Regions from separate parts of the Clavibacter sp. MX14-G9D genome, predicted to be linked through region 1. Evidence: predicted binding sites of a transcription regulator. Region 1 holds the regulator's gene; each other region holds the start of a gene.
What was found. Region 1 encodes LexA, which represses DNA repair genes until DNA is damaged. Its sites were predicted from a motif close to TCGAACANNTGTTCGA; they were not measured.
Positions count from the first base shown of each region.

Region 2: a site for LexA is predicted at 7,622-7,637, ahead of Q6969_RS03225 (DUF6504 family protein). Genes of this name have one in related genera too.
Region 3: a site for LexA is predicted at 2,184-2,199, ahead of Q6969_RS03200 (DNA polymerase III subunit alpha). Genes of this name have one in related genera too.

Region 1 is NZ_JAVCVL010000005.1:23,451-33,458, reverse strand. Features, by position in the region: gene Q6969_RS01320 (regulatory protein RecX) at 1-888, shown strand, start outside; gene miaB (tRNA (N6-isopentenyl adenosine(37)-C2)-methylthiotransferase MiaB) at 937-2,511, shown strand; gene miaA (tRNA (adenosine(37)-N6)-dimethylallyltransferase MiaA) at 2,508-3,431, shown strand; gene dapF (diaminopimelate epimerase) at 3,441-4,319, shown strand; gene Q6969_RS01300 (methyltransferase) at 4,392-5,018, opposite strand; gene hflX (GTPase HflX) at 5,060-6,625, shown strand; gene lexA (transcriptional repressor LexA) at 6,702-7,382, opposite strand; gene Q6969_RS01285 (hypothetical protein) at 7,743-8,150, shown strand; gene hisB (imidazoleglycerol-phosphate dehydratase HisB) at 8,261-8,869, shown strand; gene hisH (imidazole glycerol phosphate synthase subunit HisH) at 8,866-9,507, shown strand; gene priA (bifunctional 1-(5-phosphoribosyl)-5-((5-phosphoribosylamino)methylideneamino)imidazole-4-carboxamide isomerase/phosphoribosylanthranilate isomerase PriA) at 9,578-10,008, shown strand, end outside.
Region 2 is NZ_JAVCVL010000016.1:15,136-25,143, reverse strand. Features, by position in the region: gene Q6969_RS03270 (type III polyketide synthase) at 1-526, opposite strand, end outside; gene Q6969_RS03265 (DUF3618 domain-containing protein) at 523-1,005, opposite strand; gene Q6969_RS03260 (ABC transporter substrate-binding protein) at 1,147-2,076, opposite strand; gene Q6969_RS03255 (ABC transporter permease) at 2,090-2,815, opposite strand; gene Q6969_RS03250 (ABC transporter permease subunit) at 2,812-3,507, opposite strand; gene Q6969_RS03245 (ATP-binding cassette domain-containing protein) at 3,504-4,409, opposite strand; gene Q6969_RS03240 (SOS response-associated peptidase family protein) at 4,601-5,332, shown strand; gene Q6969_RS03235 (phosphatase domain-containing protein) at 5,386-6,486, shown strand; gene Q6969_RS03230 (aldo/keto reductase) at 6,556-7,425, opposite strand; gene Q6969_RS03225 (DUF6504 family protein) at 7,677-8,003, shown strand; gene pnuC (nicotinamide riboside transporter PnuC) at 8,172-8,870, shown strand; gene Q6969_RS03215 (LCP family protein) at 8,893-10,008, opposite strand, start outside.
Region 3 is NZ_JAVCVL010000016.1:4,753-14,760, reverse strand. Features, by position in the region: gene Q6969_RS03210 (dienelactone hydrolase family protein) at 1-648, opposite strand, end outside; gene Q6969_RS03205 (glucose-6-phosphate dehydrogenase) at 764-2,131, opposite strand; gene Q6969_RS03200 (DNA polymerase III subunit alpha) at 2,247-5,678, shown strand; gene Q6969_RS03195 (FUSC family protein) at 5,733-6,776, shown strand; gene Q6969_RS03190 (alpha/beta hydrolase) at 6,773-7,705, shown strand; gene Q6969_RS03185 (YceI family protein) at 7,804-8,370, opposite strand; gene Q6969_RS03180 (NAD(P)H-quinone oxidoreductase) at 8,512-9,531, shown strand; gene Q6969_RS03175 (hypothetical protein) at 9,509-9,991, opposite strand.

The DNA.
Region 1 (10,008 bases):
GTGGACGGCATCGTCACCATCGGTGCCGCCGTCGACGCATCCGAGGCCGGTCGCGCCCTGGCGGCGCAGGAGCGCATCGCCGTGGCGCGCCGAGTGCTCGCCGAGGCGGAGGCGCAGGCCTCGCGCGGCACGTCGGCCCCCGAGCCGGCCGCGGGGGCGGGCGTCGCCTCCGACGCCGTCGACGGCTGGGACGCCCCGGCATCGTCGCCCGCGGAGGCGGCCGCGGAGGAGATCCCCGCCGCCTGGCGAGCCGAGGAGGAGCGTGCGGAGCGCGCACGCGCCCGCGCTGAGCAGGACGAGGCGTACCGCCGGGACATGATCCAGCTCGAGGAGCAGCGGGTCGAGGACGAGCGGCGCGAGGCGGAGGCGGAGGAGGAGCGGGCGGCCGAGCGCACGCCCGAACGGCAGCGTCGTCGCGCCGACAACGTCCTCGCCAACCGGCTGCGAGGGCGAGGCCTCTCGCTCGCGGAGGCTCGGGAGGTGCTCGACGGGGCGGAGATCGACCCGGACATCGCCGAGGAGACCCTCGCACGCTACGTGTCGCTGCAGTACATCGACGAGGCCGCGCTGGCGGAGCAGATCCTGCATACGCACCTCGACCGGAAGGGCCTCGGGCGACGATCGGTCGAGATGGAGATGCGCCGCCGCAAGCTCGACCCGCTCGTCATCGAGGAGGCCATGGCCGAGCAGCCGGACGACGAGCTGGCGCGGGCCACCGAGGCCGCCATGAAGCGCGTCGGGCAGCTGTCGTCGTACGACGACGAGACGGCCGAACGGCGCCTGACGTCGTTCCTGATGCGCCGCGGCTACGGCGGCGGCGTGGTGCGCGATGCCGCGAAGGCGGCGCTGGCGACCCGGCGCGGGTCGTCCCGCGTCCGCTTCCGCTGATCCGGTCGGGGGAACGGGCCGCGACCCCGCACGTAGGATTGACGGATCATGAGCACCGTCGTCGAGCATGTCCGTGTCGCCGTCCCTCCCGCTGAAGACCGGCCCCGCACGTACGAGGTCCGCACCTACGGCTGCCAGATGAACGTCCACGACTCCGAGCGGCTCACGGGCTCGCTCGAGGCGGCCGGGTACGTCTCCGCCGAGGGAGCGGAGGCGGACATCGTGGTCATCAACACCTGCGCCGTCCGCGAGAACGCCGACAACAAGCTCTACGGCAACCTCGGCCATCTCGCGGGCGTCAAGCGCCGGCACGAGGGCATGCAGATCGCCGTCGGCGGCTGCCTCGCGCAGAAGGACCGCGCGACCGTGCTGGAGAAGGCGCCGTGGGTCGACGTCGTCTTCGGCACCCACAACATGGGCGCCCTCCCCGCGCTCCTGGAGCGCGCGCGCCACAACGGCGAGGCGCAGCTCGAGATCCTGGAGAGCCTCGAGACGTTCCCGTCGACGCTGCCGACGAAGCGCGACGAGATCGCGAGCGGCTGGGTCTCCATCTCCGTCGGGTGCAACAACACCTGCACCTTCTGCATCGTGCCGGCCCTGCGCGGCAAGGAGAAGGACCGCCGGCCGGGCGACATCCTCGCCGAGATCCAGGCGCTGGTCGACGACGGCGCCGTCGAGGTCACGCTCCTCGGCCAGAACGTGAACTCGTACGGCGTCGAGTTCGGCGATCGCCGGGCGTTCGGCAAGCTGCTGCGCGCCGCGGGCGCCATCGACGGCCTCGAGCGCATCCGCTTCACCAGCCCGCATCCCGCCGCGTTCACCGACGACGTCATCGACGCGATGGCGGAGACGCCCGCCGTCATGCCGCAGCTGCACATGCCGCTGCAGTCCGGGTCCGATCGGGTCCTGAAGGCCATGCGGCGGTCCTACCGGTCCGAGCGCTTCCTCGGGATCCTCGACCGCGTGCGCACCCGCATCCCGGACGCCGCGATCACCACCGACATCATCGTGGGCTTCCCGGGCGAGACCGAGGACGACTTCCGGGAGACCCTCCGCGTGGTCGAGGCGGCGCGGTTCTCGTCCGCGTTCACGTTCCAGTACTCCATCCGCCCGGGCACCCCCGCGGCGACCATGGACGAGCAGGTCCCGGCGGACGTGGTGGCCGAGCGCTACGGGCGCCTCACGGCCCTGCAGGAGCGCATCAGCCACGAGGAGAACCAGCGCGTGGTCGGCCGCACCGTCGAGGTGCTCGTCAGCGCCCACGAGGGCCGGAAGGACGGCGACACGCGACGCGTCACCGGCCGGGCCCAGGACGGGCGCCTCGTGCACCTCGACGTGCCCGCGGGCAGCGGCGAGCCCCGCCCCGGCGACGCGGTGCAGGTGGAGATCACCCGCGCGGCGCCGTTCCACCTGATCGCCGACTCGGTAGACCAGACTCCGCTGCGCATCCGCCGCACCCGCGCCGGCGATGCGTACGAGCGCGCCCAGGCCGACTCCTGCGGCGTGCCGACCCCCGCGGTCGGCGCGTCGGCCGGGGGAGCGCCGCGCGTCTCCCTGGGCCTCCCGTCGCTGCGCGTCGGCGACGGCGCCCCGACGGCCCTGCCCCGCCACCCGCACGCGTGACCGGGCTCGTCGCGGTCGTCGGTGCCACGGGGACGGGCAAGTCGGCCCTGTCGCTGGACATCGCGGAGCGGCTCCGGTCCGACGGCCGGAGCGCGGAGATCGTCAACGCCGACGCCATGCAGCTCTACCGCGGCATGGACATCGGCACCGCGAAGCTGCCCGAGGCCGGACGGCGCGGGGTGCCGCACCACCTCCTCGACGTCCTCGACGTGACGGCGGAGGCCACCGTCGCGGCCTACCAGGAGGACGCCCGGGCGGTGGTCACGGACATCCTCGCCCGCGGAGCGGTCCCGATCCTCGTCGGCGGATCCGGTCTGTACGCGTCGTCCGTGCTCTTCGACTACGCGTTCCCCGGCACCGATCCCGAGATCCGCGAGCGGCTCGAGCGGGAGCTCGCCGAGACGGGGCCCGGCATGCTGCACCGTCGGCTCCGGCAGCTGGATCCCGCCGCCGCCCAGCGCATCGGCGCCCACAACGGACGGCGGCTCGTGCGCGCCCTCGAGGTCGTCGAGATGACGGGACCGCAGCCGGAGCGCGCGTCCGCCGAGCCGAGCGCGTGGCGTCCCGCCCGAATCCTCACGCTGACGCTGCCGCGGGAGGAGCTCGTGCCGCGCCTCGACGCGCGGGTGGCCGGGATGTGGGCGGAGGGCCTCGTCGACGAGGTCGCGCGCCTCCTGCCCGCGGGGCTCGCGGACGGAGTGACGGCATCCCGAGCCATCGGCTACGCGCAGGCGGCGCGGCAGCTCGCGGGAGAGCTGAGCGAGGCGGAGGCGGTGGAGGAGACGCGCGCGCTCACCCGCCGGTACGCGCGCCGCCAGGTGTCGTGGTTCGGCCGCTACGCCGACGCGGTGCGCCTCGACGCACGCGACCCCGACCTCCTCGCGCACGCCCTCGACGCCCTCCCGTCGGCGCGCCCGTAGGCTGGCGGGATGGCAGACCTGCAGTTCACCAAGGGCCAGGGCACGGGCAACGACTTCGTGCTGTTCGCCGATCCCGCGGGCGAGATCGACCTGACCGACACCCAGGTGCAGTCGCTCTGCGACCGCCACTTCGGCATCGGCGCCGACGGGACCATCCGCGCCGTCCTCTCCCGCCGCATCCCCGAGGGCCGCGCCGCCCTCGACGAGGACCCGGACGCCGAGTGGTTCATGGACTACCGCAACGTCGACGGCAGCCCGGCCGAGATGTGCGGCAACGGCATCCGCGTGTTCACGCTCTTCCTCATCGAGAACGGGCTCATCGAGCTGCCTCCGGGACGCACCGTCGCCATCGGCACCCGCGCGGGCGTCCGCGACGTGCAGCGCAGCGGTTCCGGCTTCCAGGTGGACCTCGGCCGCTGGGCCCTCGCGGGCGGCGAGCCGCTCGTGCGCGCGAAGGACCTCCAGGTCGCCCGGCCGGGCCTCGGCATCGACGTGGGCAACCCGCACGTGGTCGTCGCGCTGTCGAGCGAGGACGAGCTGGCCGAGGCGGACCTCGCGTTCGTCCCCCAGCTGGATCCCGAGCCCGCCGACGGCGCGAACGTCGAGCTCGTGGTGCCCGCCGACCCGCTCGTGGTGGACGGCGTCGGCCACATCACCATGCGCGTGCACGAGCGCGGCAGCGGCGAGACGCTGAGCTGCGGCACGGGCGCGGCGGCGGCCGCCCTCGCGACCCGGCACTGGGCGGGTGCCGCGGCCCCGCACCAGTGGCGGGTGCAGGTGCCCGGCGGCGTGCTCGGGGTGCGGATGTTCCCGACGGAGGACGGCGAGCACGTCGGGCTCTCGGGTCCCGCGGAGCTCGTGTTCGACGGGGTCGTGGCGCTGGCCTGATCCGGCCTCCCGCCTCGGGCGGGCGCGATCCGGATCGCGCCCGCGGCGGGCGCGCTGAGCGGAGCGATGCGGCTAGGCGCCGTTGCTGCCCGCGGCGCGGTGCACCCGCAGCACGCGGAAGCCCTTGTCGGACGCGGCGCGCGTCGTCTCGAGCCCGTCCGGCAGGGTCGCGGCGAGCCAGCGCTGCAGCGAGTCGGACCCGAGGTTGCGCTGCACGACGAGCCACGCGTCGGCGTCGGCCGCGAGCCGCGGGAGCCAGTCGAGCAGGATGCCGTGCAGCGCGTCCTTGCCGACGCGGATCGGGGGGTTCGACCACACGGTGGCGAACGACAGCCCGGCGGGAACATCCTCGGGCAGCACGGCGTTGACGTTCTCGAGACCGAGGGACCGGGCGTTCGCCCGCGTCAGCTCGAGGGCCCGCTCGTTCACGTCGACCGCCCACACGGTGGCCGCCGGCGACCGCATCGCGAGATCGAGCGCGACGGGACCCCAGCCGCATCCCACGTCCAGCACGTGCCCCTCCGCCGGAGGGGCCGGGACGCTCCGGAGCAGCACGAGGGTCCCCTGGTCGACGTGCTCGGGGCTGAACACCCCGCCCGCGGTCTCGACGTCGACCGTCCGTCCGCCCAGCTCGACCGTGATCGTGCGGGTGCGCAGGGGCCCGGCCGGCGACGAGGAGAAGTAATGCGCGTCGGCCATGCACGGGACGATACCGGACGCCGAGGCTACGATGGGAGCACATGATCACGCACGACGAGCACGACCACGAGTCCGCGGACACGACGACGACGTCCACCGAGACCAGCATCGGGGACGACGTCGTCGCGCGCGTCCTCGCCCGGGCGGAGGAGCGGTCCGCCGGCTACGCCCTCTTCCGCGGATCCGGCGCGCAGGCGCTGTCCGCGAGCCCTGACACCGAGCAGGGATCCGACGGCGACCAGAGCGAGCGGGCCGACCGGCAGGCGCTCCGCCGCGTCGCCGGCCTCTCGACCGAGCTCGAGGACGTCACCGAGGTCGAGTACCGGCAGCTGCGCCTGGAGAACGTCGTCCTCATCGGCGTCTACTCCCAGGGCTCGGTCGACGACGCCGAGAACAGCATGCGGGAGCTCGCCGCCCTCGCCGAGACGGCGGGCGCCGTGGTGCTCGACGGGCTCCTGCAGCGCCGTCCCACGCCGGACCCGAGCACCTACTTCGGCCGCGGCAAGGCGGAGGAGCTGCGCGCGCTCGTCGCCGCCGTCGGCGCGGACACCGTCATCGCCGACACGGAGCTGGCGCCCAGCCAGCGGCGTGCGCTGGAGGACGTGGTGAAGGTCAAGGTCATCGACCGCACGGCCGTCATCCTCGACATCTTCAGCCAGCACGCCAAGAGCCGCGAGGGCAAGGCCCAGGTCGAGCTCGCGCAGCTGCAGTACCTGCTGCCGCGCCTCCGCGGCTGGGGCGACTCGATGTCGCGGCAGGCCGGCGGCCAGGTGGGCGGCGCGGGGGCGGGCATGGGATCCCGTGGTCCCGGCGAGACGAAGATCGAGCTCGACCGCCGTCGCATCAACACGCGCATGGCGCGTCTCCGCAAGCAGATCCAGGCGATGAAGCCGGCGCGCGACACCAAGCGCGCCAACCGCGATCGGCACTCCGTGCCCTCGGTCGCCATCGTCGGGTACACGAACGCCGGGAAGTCGTCGCTCCTCAACCGGGTGACGAAGGCCGGCGTGCTGGTCGAGAACGCGCTGTTCGCGACGCTCGACGCGACCGTGCGGAAGACGGAGACGGACCAGGGGCAGCTGTACACGCTCGCCGACACCGTCGGCTTCGTGCGGAACCTGCCCCACCAGCTGGTGGAGGCGTTCCGCTCGACGCTGGAGGAGCTCGCCGACGCCGACGTCCTGGTCCACGTGGTCGACGCCTCGCACCCTGACCCGGCGGCGCAGCTCGCCACCGTCCACGAGGTCATCGCCGAGGTCGACGCGTCGTCGATCCCGGAGATCGTCGTCTTCAACAAGAGCGACCTCGCGTCGGACGACGACCGCGTCGTCCTCCGCGGCCTCGCGCCGCAGGGCGTCTTCGTCTCCGCCCGGACGGGCGAGGGCGTCGACGAGCTGCGTCGGCGCATCGCCGAGCTGCTCCCGCAGCCCACCATCGAGGTCGACCTGCTGGTGCCCTTCGAGCACGGCGAGGTCGTCGCGATGCTGCACGACGGCGCGAAGGTGCTCGAGACCTCGTACGTCGAGGAGGGCACGCGCGTGCGCGCGCTGGTCACGGCCGAGCAGGAGGCGCAGGTCCAGGCCTACGCGGTGGTGCCCGCGAGCTGACCGGCGCCGCCGCGACGCACGAGAGCGGCCGTCCCCCTCGGGGGACGGCCGCTCTCGTGCGCGACGCGGCGCCGGATCAGACGGAGCGCATGACCGCCACGACCTTGCCGACGACCTCGGCGAAGTCCCCGAGGATCGGCTCGAACGCGCTGTTGCGTGGCAGCAGCCAGGTGTGGCCGTCGCGCTGGCGGAAGACCTTGACGGTCGCCTCGTCGTCGAGCATGGCGGCGACGATGTCGCCGTTCTCGGCCGTCTTCTGCTGGCGCACGACCACCCAGTCGCCGTCGCAGATGGCGGCGTCGATCATGGAGTCGCCGACCACCCGCAGCATGAAGAGGTCGCCTTTGCCGACGAGCTGCCGGGGGAGGGGGAAGACCTCCTCCACCATCTGCTCCGCGGTGATGGGGATGCCGGCCGCGATCCGGCCGACCATGGGCACCATCGCGGCGTCGCCGACGGGCGTCGCCGGCTCGCCGCCCTCCGCCGCGCCGGTGCCGGGCAGGTCGATGAGGACCTCGAGCGCGCGCGGGCGGTTCGGGTCGCGCCGCAGGTAGCCGGAGAGCTCGAGCTGGTTCAGCTGGTGCGTGACGCTCGAGAGCGAGGCGAGGCCGACGGCGTCGCCGATCTCCCGCATGCTCGGCGGGTACCCCTGTCCGGCGATGGTGCGCTGGATGAACTCCAGGATCGAGATCTGCTTCTCGCTGAGGCTCTTGCGGCGCCTCGTGGCGCCACCGCCCGCTGCTCGCTCGTCCGCCATGGCACGGTCCGCCTCTCGTCGCCGACGCCTCCGCGGCTCGTCGGCCCGGCGGGCGGACGCCCTCACGGGGGCGATGTCGGTGGTACCCGGTCGAATGGACTCCAGGCACTCGAAACTGTATCCAGCCGAGGCACCCCGGGCAAACACCTGTTCGAGCGTGTCGCGCGTCCGGAGCCCGTCCGAGGCCGATGAGGGCTTGCGGAGGCCGTGATTCGAATGTATGTTCGGAACACAGCTTCGCACCCGGCTCTCCCGGCCGAGAGCCGGGTGCGGGCTGCCCGACCCGCATCGCATGCCGTACCGCACTGCACCGCAGGGCGCGTCGCCTCGACGCCCCACCGTCTCGCACGAGAGGTCACCATGAACACCGCAGCAGCACTCCGCACCGTCACCACAGCCGATGCCACCACGGCCGCCGTCCTCGACGCATCCGCCCCGGAGGCCGCCGTCGCGCCCCGCACGCGCCTGCGCATCACGCGGCGCGGCCGCATCGTCCTCACCGCCCTGGTCGCGGCCCCGCTCGCGCTCGGCGCCGGGCTCGTCGCCCTCAACGGCGGCGCGGCGGTCGCCGCCAAGGACGCCTCGGGCACCACGTTCGAGTACGTGACGGTCTCGAGCGGCCAGTCCCTGTGGGACCTCGCGGAGGAGATCGCGCCGTCGGCGGACCCGCGCGACGTCATCGCCTCGGTCGTCGACCTCAACCGCCTGCCCACGTCGGACGTCGCGGCCGGCCAGCAGCTCGCCGTCCCCGCCGAGTACGCGCACTGATCCTGCGTCCCTCCTCGGCGGCGGGAGGGCGCGGCGCGGGTCCGCCTCGGCTCCTGGTGGCGGCCGGCACCGGGGCGGGCCCGTCGGGACCGGTCGGTAGCATGGTCATCATGAGCACCCCCGCGCGCACCGCGCACGTCACGCGGCAGACCAGCGAGTCCCGCATCGATCTCCAGCTCGACCTCGACGGCACCGGCGCCTCCGAGATCAGCACCTCGGTCCCGTTCTACGACCACATGCTCACCGCCTTCGCGAAGCACTCGCTGACCGACCTGAAGGTCACCGCCACGGGCGACACCCACATCGACGTGCACCACACCGTGGAGGACGTCGGCATCGTCCTCGGCCAGGCCATCCGCGAGGCGCTCGGCGACAAGTCCGGCATCGCGCGCTTCGGCGATGCGCTCGTCCCGCTCGACGAGGCGCTCGTCCAGTCCGTCGTCGACATCTCCGGCCGCCCGTTCCTCGTGCACTCCGGCGAGCCCGCGGGCTTCGAGATGCACCTCATCGGCGGGCACTTCACCGGGTCCATGGTCCGCCACGTGTTCGAGGCCATCACCTTCCACGCGGGCCTCACCGTCCACGTGACCGTCCTGGGCGGTCGCGACCCGCACCACATCGCCGAGGCGGAGTTCAAGTCGTTCGCCCGCGCGTTCCGTCAGGCCAAGGAGCTCGACCCGCGCGTGTCCGGCATCCCCTCCACGAAGGGCGCCCTGTGACGCGCCCCTCCGTCGTGGTCCTCGACTACGGCAGCGGCAACGTGCACTCCGCCGTCAAGGCGCTGGAGCTGGCGGGCGCCGACGTCGAGCTGACGGGCGACACGAGGCGCGCGCACGAGGCCGACGGCCTCCTGGTCCCCGGCGTCGGCGCGTTCTCCGCCGTCATGAGCGCTCTCCGCGCGGCCGGGGGCGACCGCATCGTCGACCGCCGTCTGGCCGGCGGGCGCCCGGTGCTCGGCATCTGCGTCGGCATGCAGGTCATGTTCGACCGGGGCGTCGAGCGCGACGTGGACGTCGCGGGCCTGGGGGAGTGGCCGGGCACGGTCGACCGCATCGAGTCGGACGTCCTCCCGCACATGGGCTGGAACACCGTGGACGTCCCCGAGGGCTCCTCGCTGTTCGCCGGCCTCGAGGAGGAGCGGTTCTACTTCGTCCACTCGTACGCGGCCCGGGCGTGGGGCATCGATCCGCTCCCCCCGCTCCCCGCGCCCCGGGTGACCTGGGCGACCCACGGCGAGCGGTTCGTCGCCGCCGTGGAGAACGGCCCGCTCACCGCCACGCAGTTCCACCCCGAGAAGTCGGGCGACGCCGGGATCCGGCTGCTCGCGAACTGGCTCGGCACCCTCCGCGCCGCCTGACGTCCTCTCCCGCCGTCGCCGACGGCCCGCACGCCCGCACGCCCGCACGCCCGATCCTCGGAAGGTCCCCATGAGCGAGTTCACCACCACGCCCCGCCTGACCCTGCTGCCCGCCGTCGACGTCGCGGGGGGGCAGGCCGTGCGCCTCACCCAGGGAGCGGCCGGCACGGAGACCGGCTACGGGGATCCCGTGGACGCTGCCCGCGACTGGGCCGAGCAGGGTGCCGAGTGGCTGCACCTCGTCGACCTCGACGCCGCCTTCGGCCGGGGGGACAACCTGTCCGTCATCGCCCGCGTGATCCGCGCCATCGACGGCGTCCAGATCGAGCTGTCCGGCGGCATCCGCGACGACCGGTCGCTCGACGTGGCTCTCGAGAGCGGCGCGACGCGCATCAACCTCGGCACGGCAGCGCTCGAGAACCCCGAGTGGGCCGCCAGCGTCATCGCGCAGCACGGCGAGGCGGTGGCGGTCGGTCTCGACGTCCGCGGACGCACGCTGTC
Region 2 (10,008 bases), on a different contig from region 1:
CGCCGTAGCAGCCCATGAACCCGAGGTGGAAGCGCTGGGTGGAGGCGCGGAGGCCGAGCCCGCGCACCACGTCGTAGTCGGGACCGGGCGCGTAGAACCCGGTGCAGGACACGGTGACCACGTGGGTGACGTCGTCAGCCTCGATGCCCGCGGCCTCGGCGACGGCGCCGCGCGCCGCCTCGAGCAGCAGCGGGCGCGCCGCGCGGATGTACGCGTCGTTGCGGGCGCCGGTTCCCGGGGTCAGGATCCGGCCGCTCGCGCGGTCGTAGAAGACCGGCGCGGCCGCATCGGCGTCCGCGGGGAGGGACGAGTCGGCCGCGGCACCCTCGGCCATGCCGGGGGCCGTGCCGAGCTCCCGGATCACCGTGCGGCGCGTGGTGATGCCGGACGCCCCGAACGCCGCGGACACCAGCCGGGTGCCCAGGCGCCCGAGCTCCGGCTGGCTGCCGAAGAGGTCCCGCACGCCGTCCTGCGGGAGCACGGTCGGCGGCACCGCCGTGGCGATGGAGCGGATCGAGGCGGTCAGCGTCGGCCGCCGGACACGACGGCGGCGCCCACCGCGAGCACGACGGCGACGGCGCCCGCGCCGATCGACGCGGCGAGGGCGGGGTCCTTGCGGGTGAACTCCCGCGTGCGCCGCGAGACGTCGTCGGCGGTGGAGCGGACGCGCGCGGTGACGTCGTCGGCGGTGGAGCGGACGCGCGCGGTGACGTCGTCGCGGACGGCCCGGGCGCGGCCGGCGGCGTCGGCCTTCAGCTCGGAGGCGCGGGCGGGCACGTCGAGGGCGGTCTCCAGCTCGCGGACGGTGCGGGCGAGCTCGTCGCGTCCGGCCTGGATGTCGCGCTTCAGCTCCTCGGGGCTCCGCTTGGGGGCGGGCGGGATGTTCGCGCCCTCGCCGCGCGGGGCGGACTCGGCGACCGTCTTGTGCTTGCGCACCTCGCGGGCCACGGTCGTCACGGCGCCGAGGACGCTCACCTCGCCGGTCGGGGACTTCTTCTTCGCCATGCGCGGGCTCCTTCGTCGGTCGGACAGCGGTAGGTCCATCATGCTCCGTCCGCCCGGGCGGGCTGCGACGGCGCGAGGGGCCGGCGCTCGCGCGACGGCCCCTCGCGGGTGTCCCGGGCGTCGCCGCCCGGCCGGCTCCCCTTAGAAGAGGGCCTTGTCCTTCAGCCAGTCGGCGGCGATGGCGGCGGGCTCCGCCTTCTCGTCGCCCTGGTTGCGGCGGTTCATCTCGGTGAGGTCCTCGGTGGTCAGCGCGGCCGACACCTCGTCGAGGATCGCCGTGACGTCCGGGTTCATCTTCGCCGTGTTGACGAGCGGCACGACGTTCTGCGCCTTGATGAGGTTCTCCGGGTCCTCCAAGGTGACGAACCCGTTGTCGAGGATCGACGGGGTGGTGGAGTAGATGTTCGCGATCTGCACCTGGCCGTCGAGGAGCGCCTTGACGGTGTTGGGGCCGCCCTGGTCCTCGATGGTGACGAGGGTCGCGTCGATGCCGTAGACGTCGGTGAGGCCGGGGATGCCGTACTCGCGCTCGCCCAGGACGGCGCCGCCGCCGACGTTGATGGCGCCCTTGTCCGCGAGGTCCGCGAGGCTGGTCACGCCGTTCGTCTCGGAGTACTCCTTGGTGACGTTGTAGGAGTCCTTGTCCTCGGCGGGCGACTCGTCGAGCACCTCGAAGCCGTCGGGCAGGGCGTCGCCAAGCGCGGAGTAGACGTCGTCGCTGGACGTGGCCGTGGACTCCGCGTCGTAGGCGGAGAGCAGGTTGCCCGTGTACTCGGGGATGAGGTCGATGGACCCCTCCTCGAGCGCCTTGAGGTACACCTCGCGCTCGCCGATCTGCAGGTTGCGGGTGACCTTCACGTCGTTGGCCTCGAGGGCCTGCGCGTAGATCTCGGCGAGGATGACGTTCTCGCCGAACGCGGCGGAGCCGACGGAGATGGTGTCGCTCGGGGCGGTCGAGGCCGCCTCGCCCGAGGTGTCGAGGGGGTCGCCGGACGCGCAGCCGGCGAGGGCCATCGCGGTGCCCAGCGCGACGGTGCCGACGAGGAGCCGGCGGGAGATGCTGTGGGACATTGCTGTGTTCCTTTCAGGAGGTGGTGCTGACCGCCGGCCTCGACGAGGTCCGGGCGGAGTCGGGGGTGCGTCCGGCGGCGGCGACGACGCCCCGCGGGATCACGAGGCGCTGCACGACGGCGAAGACGCCGTCGACCACGAGCGCGAGGGCGGTGACGAGGATCGCGCCGCTGAGCATGAGCGGGAAGTTCCGCGTCGTGAGGCCGGTGAAGATGTACGGCCCGAGGCCGCCGAGGCCGAGGTAGGCCCCGAGCGTGACGGTGCTGATGACCTGCAGGGTCGACGCCCGGAACCCGCTGATGATGAGCGGCAGCGCGAGCGGGATCTCGACGCGGCCGAGGATCTGCCACTCGGTGAGCCCCACCGCGCGCGCCGCGTCGATCGTGGCCCGGTCGACGGCGAGCACGCCGGCGTAGACGCCCGCCAGGAGCGGCGGGATGCCGAGGATCGCGAAGGTGACGATGGGCCCGGTGAGCCCGATCCCGAAGTACAGCCCGAGGAGGACGAGCACGCCGAGCGTCGGCAGGGCGCGGAGACCGCCGGACAGGCCCACCGCGACGTTCCGGCCGCGGCCGGTGTGCCCGATGTAGAGCCCCGCTGGGACGGCGACCACGGAGGCCAGCGCGATGGCGAGGAACGTGTACCAGAGGTGGTCGCGGAGCCCGAGGGCGTAGCCGCCCGTCCCGGTCCACCGGGAGGGGTCGAGGAGGAGCTGGAAGGCCTCGGCGAACTGGTTCACAGGGAGCTCCCTCGGGCCACGAGCGCGCGGCGGCGGGCGCGGCGCCCGCGCGGGGTGGAGGCGACGGACGACCACGGCATCAGGAGCCGGCCGGCCAGGAGCAGCAGCAGGTCGAACGCCAGCGCGATGAGCAGGATGCCGACCACGCCGGTGAGGATCTCCGTGTAGAACGAGCGGCGGTACCCGTTGAGGATGATCGTCCCCAGGCTCTGGATGCCGGTCAGCGCGCCGACGGTCACCATGCTCACCGTGCTGACGGAGATGACCCGGAGCCCCGCGAGGAGCACGGGCCCCGCCAGCGGCAGCTCCACGCGCCAGAAGCGGGCCCAGCCGGAGTACCCCATGGCCGTGGCGGACTGCTTGACGTCCTCGGGGACGGCCGCCAGCGCGTCCGACGTGATGCGCACGAGGAGCGCGAGGGCGTAGACGGTGAGCGCGACGACGACGTTCCGGGGGTCGATGATCGTCGTGCCGATGATGGCCGGGATGGCGATGAGCAGCGGCAGCGACGGGATCGTGTACAGGATGCCGCCGAGCGTGAGCAGCGGCCCGCGGACCGGCCGGTAGCGGTTCGCCAGCCAGCCGATCGGGAGCGAGAGCAGGAGCCCGATGAGGATGGGCGGTGCGGCCAGCGCGATGTGCGCGACGGCCAGGTCGAGCACCGTCTGGATGTTCGTGAGGACCCAGTTCACGCGGGTCCCGCACCCTGCGCCGGAGCACCGGGGGCGTGCGCGGCCCCCGCCTCGGTAGCGGCGGATGCGGACGCCCGGGCGGTGCGCTCCGCGTCGTCGAGCACGCCGACCAGCCGGCCGTCGCGATCCACGAGCACCCGGCCCGTGCCGGTGTCCTCGAGGTGGAGCGCGCGCTTGCCCTTGTCGGCGCCCACGAAGTCGCGCACGAAGTCGTTCGCGGGGTTCGAGAGGATCTCCTGCGGCGTGCCCTGCTGGGCGATGCGGCCGCCCTTCTCGAGGATCACGACCTGGTCGCCGAGCAGGAACGCCTCGTCGATGTCGTGCGTCACGAAGACGACGGTCTTGTCGAGCTGCGTGCGCAGTCGGATGAGCTCCTGCTGCAGGTCGTCGCGCACGAGCGGGTCGACGGCGCCGAACGGCTCGTCCATGAGCAGGATGTTCGGGTCGACCGCGAGGCCGCGGGCGACGCCCACGCGCTGCTGCTGGCCGCCGGAGAGCTGCGACGGGTAGCGGTCGGCCATCGAGCGGTCGAGGCCCACCGTGTCCATGAGCGCGAGGGCGTCCTCGCGGGCCTTCCGCTTGTCGACGCCCGTGAGGCGCGGGACGGTCGCGATGTTGTCGACGACCTTGCGGTGCGGCAGCAGGCCGGAGTTCTGCATGACGTAGCCGATGCTGCGCCGCAGCTTCACGGCGTCCTGCGTGGCGATGTCCGTGCCGTCGATCTCGATGCGGCCGGACGAGGGGTCGACCATCCGGTTGATCATGCGCATGAGGGTGGTCTTGCCGCAGCCGGAGGAGCCGACGAGGACCGTGGTGGTCTGCGAGGGGACGACGAGGCTGAAGTCCTCGATCGCGAGCGTGCCGTCCGGGTACTGCTTGCGGACGTGGTGGAACTCGATCATGGGTGGCTCATTCCTCGTAGGCACTACGAATCGACACTTGCCAGGCACACCAGGGAACCACGTCGCCCGCAGATCGTTCGTACCCGCACGATGGATGACGCCACTTCGTAACATCTGGGCCCTTCTGCGGATAGTGCGCGGGAGGGCGCCCGCGCACGGCGGCGTCGGGCGTCTCGGCCAGGATGGAGGGCATGACGCGCATCCTCGCCCGGGCCACCGACACCGCCGACCTCGTGGACCTGCTCGACGTCGACCACGCCGGCGCGGACGTCCCCGCCCCGTCCTGGCGCATCGCGCCCGGACAGCGCGTGGCGGTCGTCGTCGACACGCTCCCGCGCCGCGCGGAGGGCGACACGGAGGACCAGGTGCCCGTCCGACGCCTGGAGTCCGCGCGCCTCGGGCTCGTCCCCGCGGGATCCCCGGGCCCGGACCAGGGCCCGCCGCTCGCCGAGGTGCCCGCGGAGTCGCTCGCGTCCCGCCCGGAGCTGCTGCAGGCACTCGTGTCGCGGCGCGCGGCCGTCCCCGTCTCGGGCTACTACGAGTGGCACGAGACGGACGACGGCCTCCGCACCCCGTACCTCGTCGGGGCCGGCGACGGCGTGGTCCTGCTGGCCGCGCTGTACGAGTGGTGGCGGGACCCGGCGCGGGCCGCCGACGACCCGGCCCGCTGGGTCCTCAGCTGCGCGGTCCTCACCCGCCCGTCGGCCGGCACGGTGGAGGCTCTCGCCGAGCGCATGCCCGTCGTGCTGTCGCCCGACGTGGTCGAGGAGTGGCTCGACCCCACGGCCGAGGGGACGCCCGACCTGCTGCGCGCCGTCGCCGCCCAGGCGGAGGACGTGGTCGAGGAGCTCGCCATGGACGAGGTGGGCCCCGGGATCGACCAGGGCGCGCCCGACACCGCCGAGCTCGCCCGGCCGGTGTGAGGCCCGCGCCGGGCGCGGCGTCCGGCGTCTGCCCGGTCTGGTTGACTGAGGCCGTGGCCCCCTCCTCGAAGAAGAAGAAGAAGCACGCGACCCGCACGCTCCTCGAGTCGCCGGCCGCCGCACCCGTGCTGCACCGCGCGGCGCGCATCGAGGACCGCATCCACGAGATCCGGGAGGGGCGGGCCCGCAAGCGCGGCCTGCACCCGACCGTCATCCCCTACGCGGGGTACGGATCCGTGCGCTGGGTGCGCGTGCTCTGCCGCGTCCTCCTCACCGACCCGAAGAGCAAGCGCGCCCTGGCCGGCGACAAGGTCGTCCGCGGCTGGCGCAGCTTCACGAGCGTGCCGCTCACCGACGTCGACGTCGTGGTGGAGATCGACGGCACCGAGCACCACGTCCGGGCGGACCGCGGCGGGGTCGTCGACACCGTCGTGGAGGCGAGCCTGACGAGCGGATGGCACACCATCCGCATCCGGTCGGAGGGGTCGGAGACCGTCGAGGCGCCCGTGTTCATCGTGGGCGACGACGTGCGCACCGGGATCCTCAGCGACATCGACGACACGGTCATGGTCACGGCGCTCCCCCGGCCGTTCCTCGCCGCCTGGAACACCTTCGTCCTCGACGAGCACGCGCGTACGCCCACGCCCGGCATGGCCGTGCTCTACGAGCGGCTGCGGGTGCGGCATGCCGGCGCGCCCGTGCTCTACCTGTCCACCGGCGCGTGGAACGTGGCGCCCACCCTCACCCGGTTCCTGTCGCGGAACCTGTACCCGCCGGGCCCGATCCTCCTCACCGACTGGGGTCCCACCGTCGACCGGTGGTTCCGCAGCGGCATGGAGCACAAGCGGCTCAACCTGGAGCGGCTCGCCGAGGAGTTCCCGCGCGTGCGATGGATCCTCGCCGGCGACGACGGCCAGCACGACGAGCTCCTGTACGGCGAGATGACGGAACGGCACCCCGACAACGTCAAGGTCGTGCTCATCCGCCAGCTCAGCGCCGGCGAGGCCGTCCTCGCGGGCGGCCGCGCCAAGGCGGAGCGCCGCGCGCTCGACAGCTCCGTGCCGTGGGTCTACGCCCCGGACGGCGCGAGCCTCCTCGCGCAGCTGGACGACCTGGGCCTCGCCGACGACTCGGGGACGCGCATCGGGTCGTAGCCGCGCTACCGGACGCACGAGGGCCCCGCAGGACGCGTCCTGCGGGGCCCTCGTGCGTGCGCGGGGGGATCAGACGGCGTCGGTGAGCGCCTGGAACTCGTCGTCCGTGAGCTCGATGCCCGCGGCGGCGATGTTGTCCTCGACGTGCGCGACCGACTTCGTGCCGGGGATGGGCAGCATGACGGGCGAGCGGCGGAGGAGCCACGCGAGCGCGAGCTGCGACGGGGTGGCGTCGTGCTGCTGCGCGAGCGCGTCGAGCGGGCCGCCGTCCTTCGCGAGCTCGCCGGTCGCGAGCGGGAACCACGGGATGAACACGATGCCCTCGGCCTCGGCGTAGTCGAGCAGCGGCTCGGCGTCGCGCTTCGCGAGGTTGAAGAGGTTCTGCACGGACACGATCTCGGCGATCTCGCGGGCAGCCCTCACGTCGTCCACCTGGACCTCGGACAGGCCGATGTGGCGGATCTTGCCCTCGGTCTGCAGCTCCTTCAGCACGCCGATCTGGTCGGCGAGCGGGACGGCCGGGTCGATGCGGTGCAGCTGGTACAGGTCGATCCGCTCGAGCCCCAGGTGGCGGAGGCTCAGCTCGGCCTGCTGGCGCAGGTACTCGGGACGGCCGACGGGACGCCAGTCGCCCGGGCCGGGACGCGTGAGCCCGCCCTTGGTGGCGACGACCACGTCGTCCGCGTAGGGGTGGAGCGCCTCCTTGAGGAGCTCCTCGGCGACGAACGGGCCGTAGGAGTCGGCGGTGTCGAAGAACGTGACGCCCAGCTCGGCGGCGCGGCGGATGACGCGGACGGCCTCCTGCGGGTCGGCGGGGGCGCCCCAGACGCCGTCGCCCGTGAGCTGCATGGTGCCGTAGCCCAGCCGGACGACGGGCAGGTCGCCGCCGATGGAGAACGTGCCGGAGGCGCCGGCGGGGCGCGTGGTGGTGTCGGTCATGTGGACCCTCCTCGGGTGTCGACGACGAGGCCGGCGTCTGCCGTCCTCGGGACTCCAGGGCCAACGCGCGCGTCCGCCGATCCATGCCCGGGGGACGGGATGCGCACCCGACCCTCAGCCTCCGGTCGAGGGTGAGGTGGATCCGCCGCTCCCCCTCCCGGATGTCGGCGCCCGTTCCTACACTCGCAGAAGAGGTTCGAACACCCGTTCGAACGACGAGGCGCGGCCGGCGCGACGACGGGAGGAGCGGCATGATGCGGATCGACGAGGACGTGGAGGTCGAGCTCTCGGGGGACGGGTCGCCGCTGCGGTTCACCTGGCGGGGCGTGGTCTACGGGGTGGTCAGCTCCCCCGAGCGGTGGATCGCGCGGGTCGACTGGTGGCAGCGCACGGGGCGCGCGCCCCGCGGCGCGAGCGCCCACCTGCTGGAGATGCGGATGTGGCGCGTCGAGGCCGTGCCGCTCACCACCGGGGCGCGCCGGGTGGACGGCTCGTTCGACCTGAGCGTCGACGCGCGCGGCAGGTGGTCCCTCGTGACGGCGTCGGACGACGAGCTCGACACGCGGCTGTTCGCCTGACCGCGCAGCCGCGCGCGGGGCCGGGCGCCGGCCGCGGGACGTCGCACGGCGACGCACGGCGGTCCTCGGGGAATAGCACGGCGCGCCCGCGCCTTCACCCCTGCGGCGCCGCACGCGGCGCTCCCCGCACGCGATCACCCGGACCGCGGCGCACGGAGGAGGACTCGCATGGCGGCACTCGAGTGGCTGTTCGACGCGCAGCTCCGCATCGGCGACCAGACGGTGCTCTGGCGCGAGATCGTCGGCAACCTCTTCGGCCTCGCCAGCGCGCTCGGCGGCATGCGCCGGAAGGTCTGGGCGTGGCCCGTCGGCATCGTCGGCAACGTGCTGCTGTTCACCGTGTTCCTCGGCGCCGTCTTCGGCACGCCGAACCCCGTCAACCTGCTCGGCCAGGCCGGACGCCAGGTCATGTTCATCGCCGTCTCCGTCTACGGCTGGCACCGCTGGCGCCAGGCCCGGCACGGCGGCGCGCCGGTCGTCCCGCAGTGGGCCTCGGGCCGGCAGCGGGTCCTGCTGGTGGTGGCCCTCGTGGGCGGGACCGCGATCCTCACGCCCGTCTTCCGCGCCCTCGGCTCCTACGAGCCCGTCTGGGCCGACGCCTGGATCTTCGTCGGCTCGCTCCTCGCCACGTACGGCATGGCCAAGGGCTGGGTCGAGTTCTGGCTGATCTGGGTGGCCGTCGACCTCGTGGGCGTGCCGCTGCTCGTGAGCGCGGGCTACTACGCCTCCGCCTTCATGTACGTCTTCTACGGCGCCTTCACGCTCGTGGGCTTCTTCGTCTGGATGCGGGCGCGCGGCGGCGACGCCCCCGCGGTGGAGACCGCCTTCCCGGATCCGCGCGTCGTCGAGGCGCCGACCGACCGGTAGGCCGGGATCGCGCGGCCGCGGATCAGCCCTGGCCGTTGGAGCAGGTGTTCTGCGCCGCGGTCTGCCCGGTGATGCTCGCGTCGAGGACCTCCGAGGTGGAGGACGGCGTCGGCGTCGGCGTCGAGCCGTCCGTCGGGGGCTCCTCCGTCGCGGGCGGCGTGGTCGCGCCGTCGGCGGGGACGCTGCCGGACTCGTCGGACGGCGCGGCCTGGCCGAGGGAGAAGTCCGCGTCCGAGGCGAGCAGGCTCACCAGCTGCGCGGCGGCCGCCTCGTCGGGCTGCACGCGGCCGTTGGCGAGCACCGTGCCCGGGTACTGCAGGAACACGACGTCGTCGAGCGGGATGTCCTTGAAGGTGAGCGCCACCGAGACGAGCGTGTCGAGGTCCGCGAGCGAGGTGGAGAGCTGCATGTTGTCGACCACGGCGCGCGCGATGCCGTAGAGCTTCGCGGGGTTCGTCAGCGTGTCCGTGCTCTTGATGGTCCGCACGAGCGCGCTGAGGAACACCTGCTGGTTGCCGATCCGCGAGATGTCGCTGCCGTCGCCCACGCCGTAGCGGGTGCGGAGGAACTGCACGGCGTCCTTGCCCTTGAGGCTGTGGAGGCCCGGGTCCAGCGACAGGTCGGTCTTGGGGTCGTAGATGCCGTTGGCCACGCACACCTCGACGCCGCCCACGGCGTTGGACATCTCGACCACGCCGTTGAACTGCACGACGCCGCCGTACGGGATGTCGAGGCCCGTGAGGCCCTCGACCATGCGCACGGTGCAGTCGAAGCCGCCGCGGGACAGCGACTCGTTCAGCTGCGCGCGCGTGGAGGCCGCGTACTGGGTGCCGTCGGGACCCTCGCAGGCGGGGATCGGGACGAGCATGTCGCGCGGGAACGAGACGACCGTGGCGCGGGTGCTGTCCTCGCTGATGTGGAGCAGCATCGTCACGTCGTTGAGCGTCGCCGTGCCCACGTCCGCCGCCGCGCCGTACCCGTCGCCCTGGCCCTCGCGGCTGTCGCTGCCGACGATGAGGATGTTCGCGCCGCCGTCGATGCCGCCGAGCGACGGCGGGAGGGACTGCCCGCCGGAGATGTCGACCTGGTTCGCGGCGACGGTGCGGGAGAGGTCCCAGGCCGCGATGGCGACGACGGA
Region 3 (10,008 bases), on a different contig from region 1:
GGCCCGCAGCACGGGACGCAGCGCGCGCGGACCCGTCTCGGCGTCGTTGAGGAACGCGTGACCGGCGTCCGGGTACTCGCGCACGTCGTGCGGGATCCCGTGCACGGCGAGGGCGGCCTCGAGCCGGTCGGCGGATCCCGCCAGCTGCCGGTCGCGCCCGCCGTAGCTGGCGACGATCGGGCAGGCGCCGTCGAGCACGCCGTCGAGGTCCTCCGGGAGCATGCCGTAGTTGACGCTCGACGCGTCGAAGCCGCGGGAGGCCGCCGCGAGGGCGAAGCCGCCGCCCATGCAGAAGCCGATGACGCCCACGCGGCCGGTGCAGTCGGACCGGCCGACGAGCAGCCGGCGGGCGGACTCGACGTCGACGAAGGCGCGCCCCTCCCCCGCCGCGAGCGTGCGGAACGTGGATGCCAGGCAGCGGCGCGCGCCGCCGGCGGAGAAGAGGTCGGGCATGAGCGCGAGGAACCCGGCCTCCGCCAGGCGCTCGGCCTGGCGGCGCATGACGGCGGTCACGCCGAACGCCTCGTGCACGACCACGACCGCCGGCCACGGCCCCTCGCCCTCGGGCACGGCGAGCACGCCGTGGAGGCCCGGGGACGCCCCGGGGCCGGCGGCGGGCAGCGGGATCTCGGTGAGCGTCACGGGCATGCCCTCACGCTAGGGCGCGACCGGGCCGCAGCCCCGGCGGGGCCACGACCCCCAGCGAGCCGTCAGGCGACCCCGGCCGCCTCGTCCCGCGCGGGTCCGCGCGGGTCCGCGCCGGTCAGCGCCAGGCGGTCGGGCCCACGGAGCCGGCGCGGTACTCGGCCATGGGCACGCGGTCGCCCTTCCAGGCGCGCATGACGGGCGCGACGATGCGCCAGCAGCGCTCGGCCACGTCGCCGCGGACCGACAGGCGCGGATCGCCCGCGAGGATGCCGTCGAGCACCTCGCCGTACGGCGTGAGCTCCGGCTGCGCGAACTGCGTGCGGAACGTGGCCTGGGTGAGCGTGAAGGGCTCCCCCGTGCCGTCCATGGTGACCTCGAGCGAGATGCTGTCGGGCTTCAGGTCGATGACGAGCCGGTCGGGCCGGGCGGACCCGTGGAGCCCCCGGGGCAGGTGCGCCACGGGCTTGAACGTGACGACGATGCGCTTGGACGACTCCTTGAGGGCCTTGCCGGAGCGCAGGCGGAAGGGGACGCCGGCCCAGCGCGCGTTCGCGATGCCGAAGGTGACCTCGGCGAGCGTCTCCGTCTGGTTCGCGGGATCCACCCCCTCCTCCTTGGCGTACGCGGGGACCTTGGCGCCCTCGACCGAGCCCGCGGTGTAGCGGGCGCGGCGGCTGTGGGCCACGGGGTCGCCGTCCCATACCTCCGTGGCGCGGAGGACCGAGGCGATGTTCGAGCGCAGGTCGTCCGGGTCGATGCTGGCGGGCGGCTCCATGGCGAACACCGCGAGCACCTGCAGCAGGTGGCTCTGGATCATGTCGACGAGCGCGCCCGACTTGTCGTAGTACGCGGCGCGGCCCTCGAGCGCCAGGGTCTCGTCGTAGAGGATCTCGACCTTCTCGATGTCGCGCGCGCTCCACACCGACTCGAAGAACCGGTTGGCGAAGCGCAGCGAGACGAGGTTGAGCACGGTGGAGAGGCCGAGGAAGTGGTCGGTGCGGTGGATGCGGTCCTCCGGCACGAGCTTCAGCAGCTGTCGGTTCAGCTGGGCCGCGCTCCGGCTGTTCGACCCGAACGGCTTCTCGAGCGCCAGCGTCGTGCCCTCCGGCAGGTCGATCCTCTCCAGCTGCTCGCACACCTTGATGGAGATGGCCGGCGGGAGCGCGAAGTACAGGGCGGGGGCACCCTCGCACGCCTCCAGGATGCGCTTCAGGTCGTCGAGGTCGGTGGGGTCGGCCTGGACGTACCTGGTGGACGAGACGATGCCCGCCGCCCGGCGCCCCGTGGCGTCCACGGAGTCGAACGCGGCCTTGACCGTGCCCGTCCACTCCTCCGGCGTCCGCTCGCTCCGGCCGGTGCCGATGAGCTGGATGCGGCGCCCCCGATCGCTCGCCACGAGGCTGCCGAGACCCGGCAGGAGGAGGCGTTCCGTGAGGTCGCCGCTGGCGCCGAGGATGACGAGGGTGGAGGGTTCGCTGGTCATCCTCCGAGACTACGGGTCGCGACCGCGCGGGAGCCGACCTAGACTGGGCGAGTCGAACATCCGTTCGAACGCCGCGTCCGGGGAGGACGCGAGGGGACACCGCCGGGAGGTGCGCGTGAGCTTCACCCACCTGCACGTCGCGTCCGCCTTCTCCGCCCACTTCGGCACCACGGCGCCCGAGGCGCTGGTCGACCGGGTCGCCGAGCGCGGCGCGTCGGCCGCGGCCGTCACCGACCGGGACGGGCTCTACGGGGCCGTCCGCCACATCCGTCGCTCCATCGCGGCCGGCGTCTCCCCCGTGGTCGGCGCGGAGCTCGGCCTCACGGGCGAGCACCCGGGCCGCGTCACCGTGCTCGCCCACGGCGGCGTCCAGGGGCAGGGCTGGGCGGCGCTCAGCCGTCTCATCAGCGCGAGCCACGGACGCGGGACGGCGCGGAGCACCGCCCGCAGCGCGCAGGCGGGGATCCCGCGCACCCGTCCGCCCGCGTTCCTCCTCGGCGAGGACGGGCCCGTCGGCACGGTCATGCTGGGGCCGGACTCCGACGTCGGCCGCGCCGTCGCGGCGGGCGACCACGCGCTCGCGTCCCGCCACCTGGCCGAGTGGTCGCGGCTCCTGCCCGGCGCGGTCGTCGTCGAGGTGGTGTGCCACTACACGGAGCCCGGCGAGTCCGCGAGCCTCCGCCACGCCGCGCGGATGATGGAGCTCGCCGAGGCCCACCGCGTCCCCGCGGTGCTCACCAACGCCGTCCGCTACCTGGAGCCCGACGACGCCCTCACGGGCGACGTGCTCGACGCCGCGGGCACGCTCCGGCCGCTCGGATCGTTCCGCCTCCAGCCCAACGGCCAGGCGTGGCTCAAGCCGCCGGCCGAGATGCAGGGCATCGCGCGGGAGATCGCGGGCGCGTCGTCGCTCGACCGGCGGGCGGGCGAGGCGCTCCTGCGCGCCACCGAGGAGCTCGCCGACCGCTGCCGCCTCGACCCGGACTCGGACCTCGCCTGGCGGAAGCCGAAGCTCCCGGAGAAGTCGGTCATCGGCGTCACGGGCGACCCGGACGAGGCGCTCTGGCGGAAGGCGGAGGCGGGCGTCACCGAGCGGTTCGGGCACGTCGACGAGTCGATGCGGCAGCGCGTGCTCGCCCGCATGCGCACCGAGCTGCAGACCATCACGGGCTTCGGCTTCGCCACCTACTTCCTCACCGTCGCCGACGTGTGCTCCCTCATGCGCGACATGGGCGTGCGCAACCAGGCCCGAGGATCCGGCGCCGGCAGCCTCGTCAACTACCTCCTGCGCATCTCCAACGTCGACCCGCTCGAGCACGACCTCCTCTTCGAGCGCTTCCTCGGCAAGGTGCGCTCGACGCTGCCCGACATCGACATCGACGTGGAGTCCGCCCGGCGGCACGAGGTGTACCACCGGGTGTTCGAGAGGTACGGCAGCAACCGGGTCACGCTGCTGTCGATGCAGAACACCTACCGGGCGCGCGGCGCCGCGCGCGACGCGGGGCTCGCGCTCGACCTCGACGAGCAGCAGATCGACTTCATCGCCAAGAACATCTGGCGCTTCAACGCGCGGGAGTTCCGCGAGGTGCTCGAGACGAAGCCGGAGCTCAAGCCCATCGCCGACCTCGTGCGCGACGACCCGAGCATCGACCTGCTGGTCGACCTCACGGAGCGGCTCGACCGCCTCCCCCGGCACATCTCCATGCACCCGTGCGGCGTGATCCTCGGCGACTCCGACCTCCTCAGCACGAGCCCCGTGCAGCCGAGCGGCATGGGCCTGCCCATGAGCCAGTTCGACAAGGACGACATCGACGACATGGGGCTCCTGAAGCTCGACATCCTGGGCGTCCGGATGCAGAGCACGATGGCCTACGCGCTGGAGGAGATCCACCGCGTCCACGGCACGCGCTCGGCCGTCGCGGGCGGCGTCCCGGTGGACGCGCGCTACGTGCACCGCGACGGGCGCATCGAGCTCGACGAGATCCCGCACGACGACGAGGAGACGTTCCAGGCCATCCGCACCACCCACACGCTCGGGATGTTCCAGATCGAGTCGCCCGGGCAGCGGGAGCTCATCGGCAAGATGCAGCCCGACGTGTACGAGGACCTCATCGCCGACATCTCGCTGTTCCGGCCGGGTCCCATGAAGGGCAACATGGTCGCGCCGTTCCTCGACACGAAGCACGGCATCACCCGGCCCGACTACCTCCACCCCCGGTTCGCGCCGTTCCTCGCGCCCACCTTCGGCGTGGTCATCTACCACGAGCAGGTCATCCGGATCTTCGCGGACTGCATGCAGGTCTCCCTCGCCGAGGCCGACGAGCTCCGCCGCAACATGGAGCGGCAGGACACCGTGGTCGAGGCCGCCTTCCGGGAGCGCACGGCCCGGCACGTGGACGGGCGCACGGGAGTGCGCCCGTTCTCGGACGCCGACGTCGATCGCATCTGGAAGGCGCTGAAGGGCTTCGGGTCGTTCGGGTTCTGCAAGGCGCACGGCGCGGCCTTCGCGCTGCCCACCTGGCAGAGCGCGTGGCTGAAGACCCACTACCCGGCCGAGTTCCTCGCGGGGATCCTCACCCACGACCCCGGCATGTACCCCAAGCGCCTGCTCCTCACCGAGGCCCGGCGCATGGGGGTGCCCGTGCTGCCGCTCGACGTGAACCTGTCGCGGGGCGTCTACCGCGTGGAGCGCGTGGAGGGCGAGGCGACCACGGGACGCACGCGGATCGGCGAGCTGGGGATCCGGCTGTCGCTGCAGGACGTGCACGGCATGAGCGCGGCCGAGATGGAGCGCATCGAGCGGGGGCAGCCGTACGACTCCATCACCGACTTCTACGCGAAGGCGCAGCCGTCGCGCGCGCTCCTCGAGCGGCTGGCGGCGGTGGGCGCGCTCGACTCGCTCGCGACGTCCGCCGACGACCTCGCCGCCCGCGGGCCGGCGTCCCGCGGCGACGTCATGGCGTTCGTCCGGCGGCTCACGGCGCGCGCGGCGCGGCCCGCGGATCCGGCGGGGCAGCTGCCGCTGTTCGTCGACGACCGCGACCTCATCCCGCGCGGCTCGCCCGACCCGGACGGCCGCGAGCGGGTCGTGGCCGAGCTCGACATCCTGCAGATGGAGGTCACCGAGCACGTGCTGGAGAGCTACCGGCCGATGCTCGACGAGCTCGGGGTCGTCCCGGCGGGCGACCTGCTGGGGATGCGCAGCGGATCCGAGGTGGTCGTCGCGGGGATCCGCATCGCCACCCAGACCCCGCCCATGCGCAGCGGCAAGCGCGTGGTGTTCATCAGCCTCGACGACGGCACCGGCTGCTCCGACTCCACCTTCTTCGACGAGGCGCAGCAGAGGGCGGGGCCCATGCTGTTCGGCACGCGCCTGCTCGTGATCCGGGGGCGCACGCGGCGCACGGGCGAGCGCGGCGTCTCCATCCAGGCGGAGGACGCGTGGGACCTGAAGGAGATGTGGGCGCGCTGGCAGGACGCCCGTCGGCAGCGCGCGGCCGCGGGCGGCGGCGACGGCGTCGAGGGCGATGAGGCCCGGGTCGCCTGACCGGTCCCGCTCCGGGATGATGGAGGCACCCGAGACCGCCGCCGGAGGCCGCACGTGCGCATCACCACGACCGTCCGCACCACCACGCGGATCCCGTTCGTCCAGGTGGTCAAGACCTCGGTCGCCGCGGTCATCGCGTGGTTCGTCTGCATCGCCCTGCTGCCCGCGCAGCTGCCCATCTTCGCGACCATCGCCGCGCTGCTGGTCGTGCAGCCGAGCATCAACCAGACCTTCGGGAAGGCGGTCGAGCGCAGCCTCGGCGTCATCACCGGGGTGGTGCTCGCGCTGGTCCTCGGCCTCGCGTTCGGCACCTCGAGCGGGGTGGTGCTCGCCGCGGTCGTCGTGGCGGTGCTCGTGGGATGGGTCTTCCGGCTGACGCCCGGGTCGAGCACGCAGATCCCGATCAGCGCCATGCTCGTGCTCGCGATCGGCCAGCTCTCGCCGGTCTACGCGGTCGACCGCATCGTGGAGACGATCCTCGGCGCCGCCATCGGCGTCGTCGTCAACCTCGCGATCGCGCCGCCCGTGCTGCACGAGGCGAGCCGACGCGCCGTGGTGGGCCTCGCGGGCGACTGCGCTGCCGCCCTCGACCGCCTGGCCGGCGCGCTGGCGGAGCCCGTCGACCGGGAGGAGCTGCACCGCATGCTGGTCGTCGCCCGCGAGCTGCGGCCGCGGCACACGCAGGCCGTCGCCGAGGTCGACCGGGGGCTCGAGAGCCTGACGCTCAACCCGCTCCGACGGCGGCACCGGACGCTCCTGGAGGCCGACCGGGAGCTGCTCGCGACGCTCACCGTGCTGGTGAACCGGATCGTCGGCATGACCCGCGCCGTGCACGACCGCTACGACCCGTCCCTCGCCGAGGAGCCGGTGGTGCGCGGCATCGCGACCGAGCTCACGCGGGCCGCCCACGACGTCCGACTCCTGGCCGAGCACGCCGTCCCCGTCGAGGGCGGGGCCGGCGCGCCCCCGCACGAGGAGCCGGCCCTCACCGCGCCCCTCGTGGTGCTGCAGCCGAGCGAGGAGCACTGGATCCTCATCGGCTCGCTCCTGGAGGACATCCGCCGCATCCGCTCGGAGATCATCGGCGGAGCGGAGTGACGCGGGCGCTCCCCGGCTACAGCCCGCTCGAGCTCGACCCGGATCCCCGCGCGTCGGGCCTGGTGCCGGGCACCACGCCGACGGGCCTCGGCACCGTGCGCCACCACCACGCGGAGCGCCGCCGCTCCGACACGGCGACCGTGATGCTGCACGGCGCCGCCGGGTCCTGGACCACGTGGACGCCCCTGCTCCGCACCGCCCGGGAGGCGGGCGCGCCCTTCTCGGACGTGGTGGCGATCGACCTGCCGGGCTGGGGCGGCTCCGAGCTCGACGCGACGGACGAGGAGGCCACCGTCGACGCCATCGTCGACGCCGTCCGCGCGGTGGTCGACGGCCTCGGCTACGCGCGCTGGCGCCTCGTCGGGCACTCGATGGGCGGCTTCATCGCCCTGCACCTGGCGGCCCGGGAACCGGGTCGCGCGGTCTCCGTGGAGCTCGTCTCCCCCACCACGTACTCGGTCATCGAGAGCGTCGCGCATCCCGTCCGCGCGTTCCGCGTCATCCCCGGCTTCACGATGATGCTCGGCGTGATGCGCACGATGCGCCGCCTCGGGCGCCCGGGCACGGCGCTCATCCGCGGGGTCGGCCGCGTCCGGCTCATGCGGCCCGTCGCCCTGCCGCTCTTCGCGCACGGCTGGCGCGTGCACGCCTCCGTCGTCGCGGCCATCGCGACCGAGGCCCGCCCGCGCGCGTTCTCCCTCGCCGCGGAGGTCACGCGCGGCTACGACGCCGACGGGCTCTGGGCGCGCATCGCCTGCCCGGTCGTCGCCGTGCGCGGCGACGACGACGTCTTCGTCTACCCGGCCGACCTCGGGCTCCTCGCGCGCGCGATCCCCGCGCTCCGGTCCTCCGTCGTCCCGGACGCCGGGCACTTCGCGCACGTCGAGCGCCCCGCCGAGACGCTGCGCGCGCTCGGCCGCCTCGGCTGAGCCGGGCCGCGGGCACGACGACGCCCCCTGGCCCGGAGGACAGGGGGCGTCGGATCCGCGGAGCGCGGACGGGGCGGGGCCGGGGCCCCGCGGGGTGGCTAGGCCGCGGGGGTCGCGAGGACCGCCTGGATGTCCAGCGTGATGGTGACCTTCTCGCCGAGCAGCACGCCGCCGGTCTCGAGGGCCGCGTTGTAGGTGAGGCCGAAGTCCTCGCGGTTGACGACCGTGGTCGCCGTCGCGCCGAACTTCGTGTTGCCGTACGCGTCCTTGCCGAAGCCGCCGAACTCGACGTCGAAGGTGACGGGCTTGGTGACGCCGCGCATCGTGAAGTCGCCGTCGATCTTCGCGTCGCCGTCCGCATCCACGCGCACGGCGGTGGAGACGAAGTCGATGGTGGGGTTGTTCTCGGCGTCGAAGAAGTCGTTGGTGCGGAGGTGCTGGTCGCGGTTCGGCTCGTTGGTGTCGATCGAGACGATGGTCGCGTGGGCCTTCACCGAGCTCTGCTCGGGGGTGGCGCCGGTGACGATCTCGGCGTCGAAGTCCTTGAACGTGCCCTTGACCTTGCTGATCATGATGTGGCGGATGCTGAACCCGACCGAGCTGTGGGTCTTGTCGATGGTCCAGGTGCCGGCGATGTATCCGGGGACGGTGGTGGTGTCGCTCATGTTCGTGCCTCTCGTACGGGGTCATGGGTCGGGCCGACGGCCTCGAGGGTATGCAAGCGCATGGACACGTGATCCATTCCCGATTCATTTGCGAGTTCACGTACTTTTCGGGCGGCGTCGTCCGGCGCGTACCGTGGCGGGATGCGCGCGATCACCTTCCCCGCCCCCGGCGGCCCCGACGTCCTCTCCCTCACCGAGCTCCCCGACCCGGTCGCCGGGCCCGGCGAGGTCCTGATCCGCGTGGCCGCCGCGGGCGTCAACCGCGCCGACCTCAGCCAGCGCGAGGGCGCGTACCCGCCGCCCGCGGGCGCGCCGACGCACCTCGGCCTCGAGGTGTCGGGCACCGTGGACGCCGTGGGCGCGGGCGCGACGCGCTGGGGCGTCGGCGACCGCGTGTGCGCCCTCCTCGCGGGCGGCGGGTACGCGGAGCTCGTCGCCGTCGACGAGCGCCACGTCCTGCCGGTGCCCGACGGGCTCGACCTCGTGGAGGCGGCCGGCCTGCCCGAGGTGGTGGCGACCGTGTGGTCGAACGTCGTGCTCGACGCCCGGCTGCAGCCGGGCGAGACCCTCCTCGTCCACGGCGGGTCGAGCGGCATCGGCACCATGGCGATCCAGCTGGCGACGCGCCTCGGCGCCCGCGTGGCCGTGACCGCCGGCAGCCCGGCGAAGCTCGAGGCGTGCCGCGCGCTCGGCGCCGGCATCCTAATCGACTACCGCCAGGAGGACTTCGTCGCGGCGCTCCTCGCGGCGACCGACGGGCACGGCGCCGACGTCGTGCTCGACGCGATCGGCGGCGACTACGTCGACCGCGACATCCGGGCGCTCGCCCGCGACGGGCGGATCATGGTGATCGGCGCGCAGAGCGGGGCCCCGACGAGCATCGCGATCGGACAGTTGATGGCGCGTCGCGGGCGCGTCTGGGGCACGACGCTCCGCGCCCGGGACGCCGACGACAAGGCGCGGATCATCGACGCGATCCGCGCGGACGTGTGGCCGGCGGTCGCCGACGGCTCCGTGCGCCCGGTCGTCGACCGGGTCTACCCGCTCGCCGACGCGGCGGACGCCCACGCCCGCGTGGCGTCCTCGGCGCACGTCGGGAAGGTGCTGCTCGCGGTCCCGGCCGCCGACGCCGCGCTCGTCAGCGGTGGTACTCCGTCATGACGGGCTCCTGCCGGGGGTAGTCGATGGAGGGCACGGCGCGGTAGATCACGTTGGTCGCCATCCCCTCGCACGGGTCGACGGGGACCTCGAGGTGCGGGACCCGCGGGCTCCGGTGCGTGGGCTCCCGCAGCTCCTCGCCCACGTGCTCGCAGGTCTCCATCCGCCAGAAGCCGGAGGCCAGGCCCCTGCCCTCCTGCATGGCGCGCTGGATGAAGGCGTCCTTCGCCGCGCAGGTGGTGCTCCCCTCCTTCCGCACCTTCACGACGTACGCCTCGGTGACCGCGCCGTTCGGCATGATCCGGTAGCCTCCGCAGACGCGGTACCCCGCCTGCGCCGCGGCGGGCGCCGCGGGGACGAGCGCGGCCGTCACCGGCAGCACGGCGAGGACCAGCGCGAGGCCGAGGGCGCGACCGGTCCGCCGGGCGGGGGCGGTGATCGGGATGGTGCGCGGTGCGGGCATGGTCGTCCTGTCGGGTG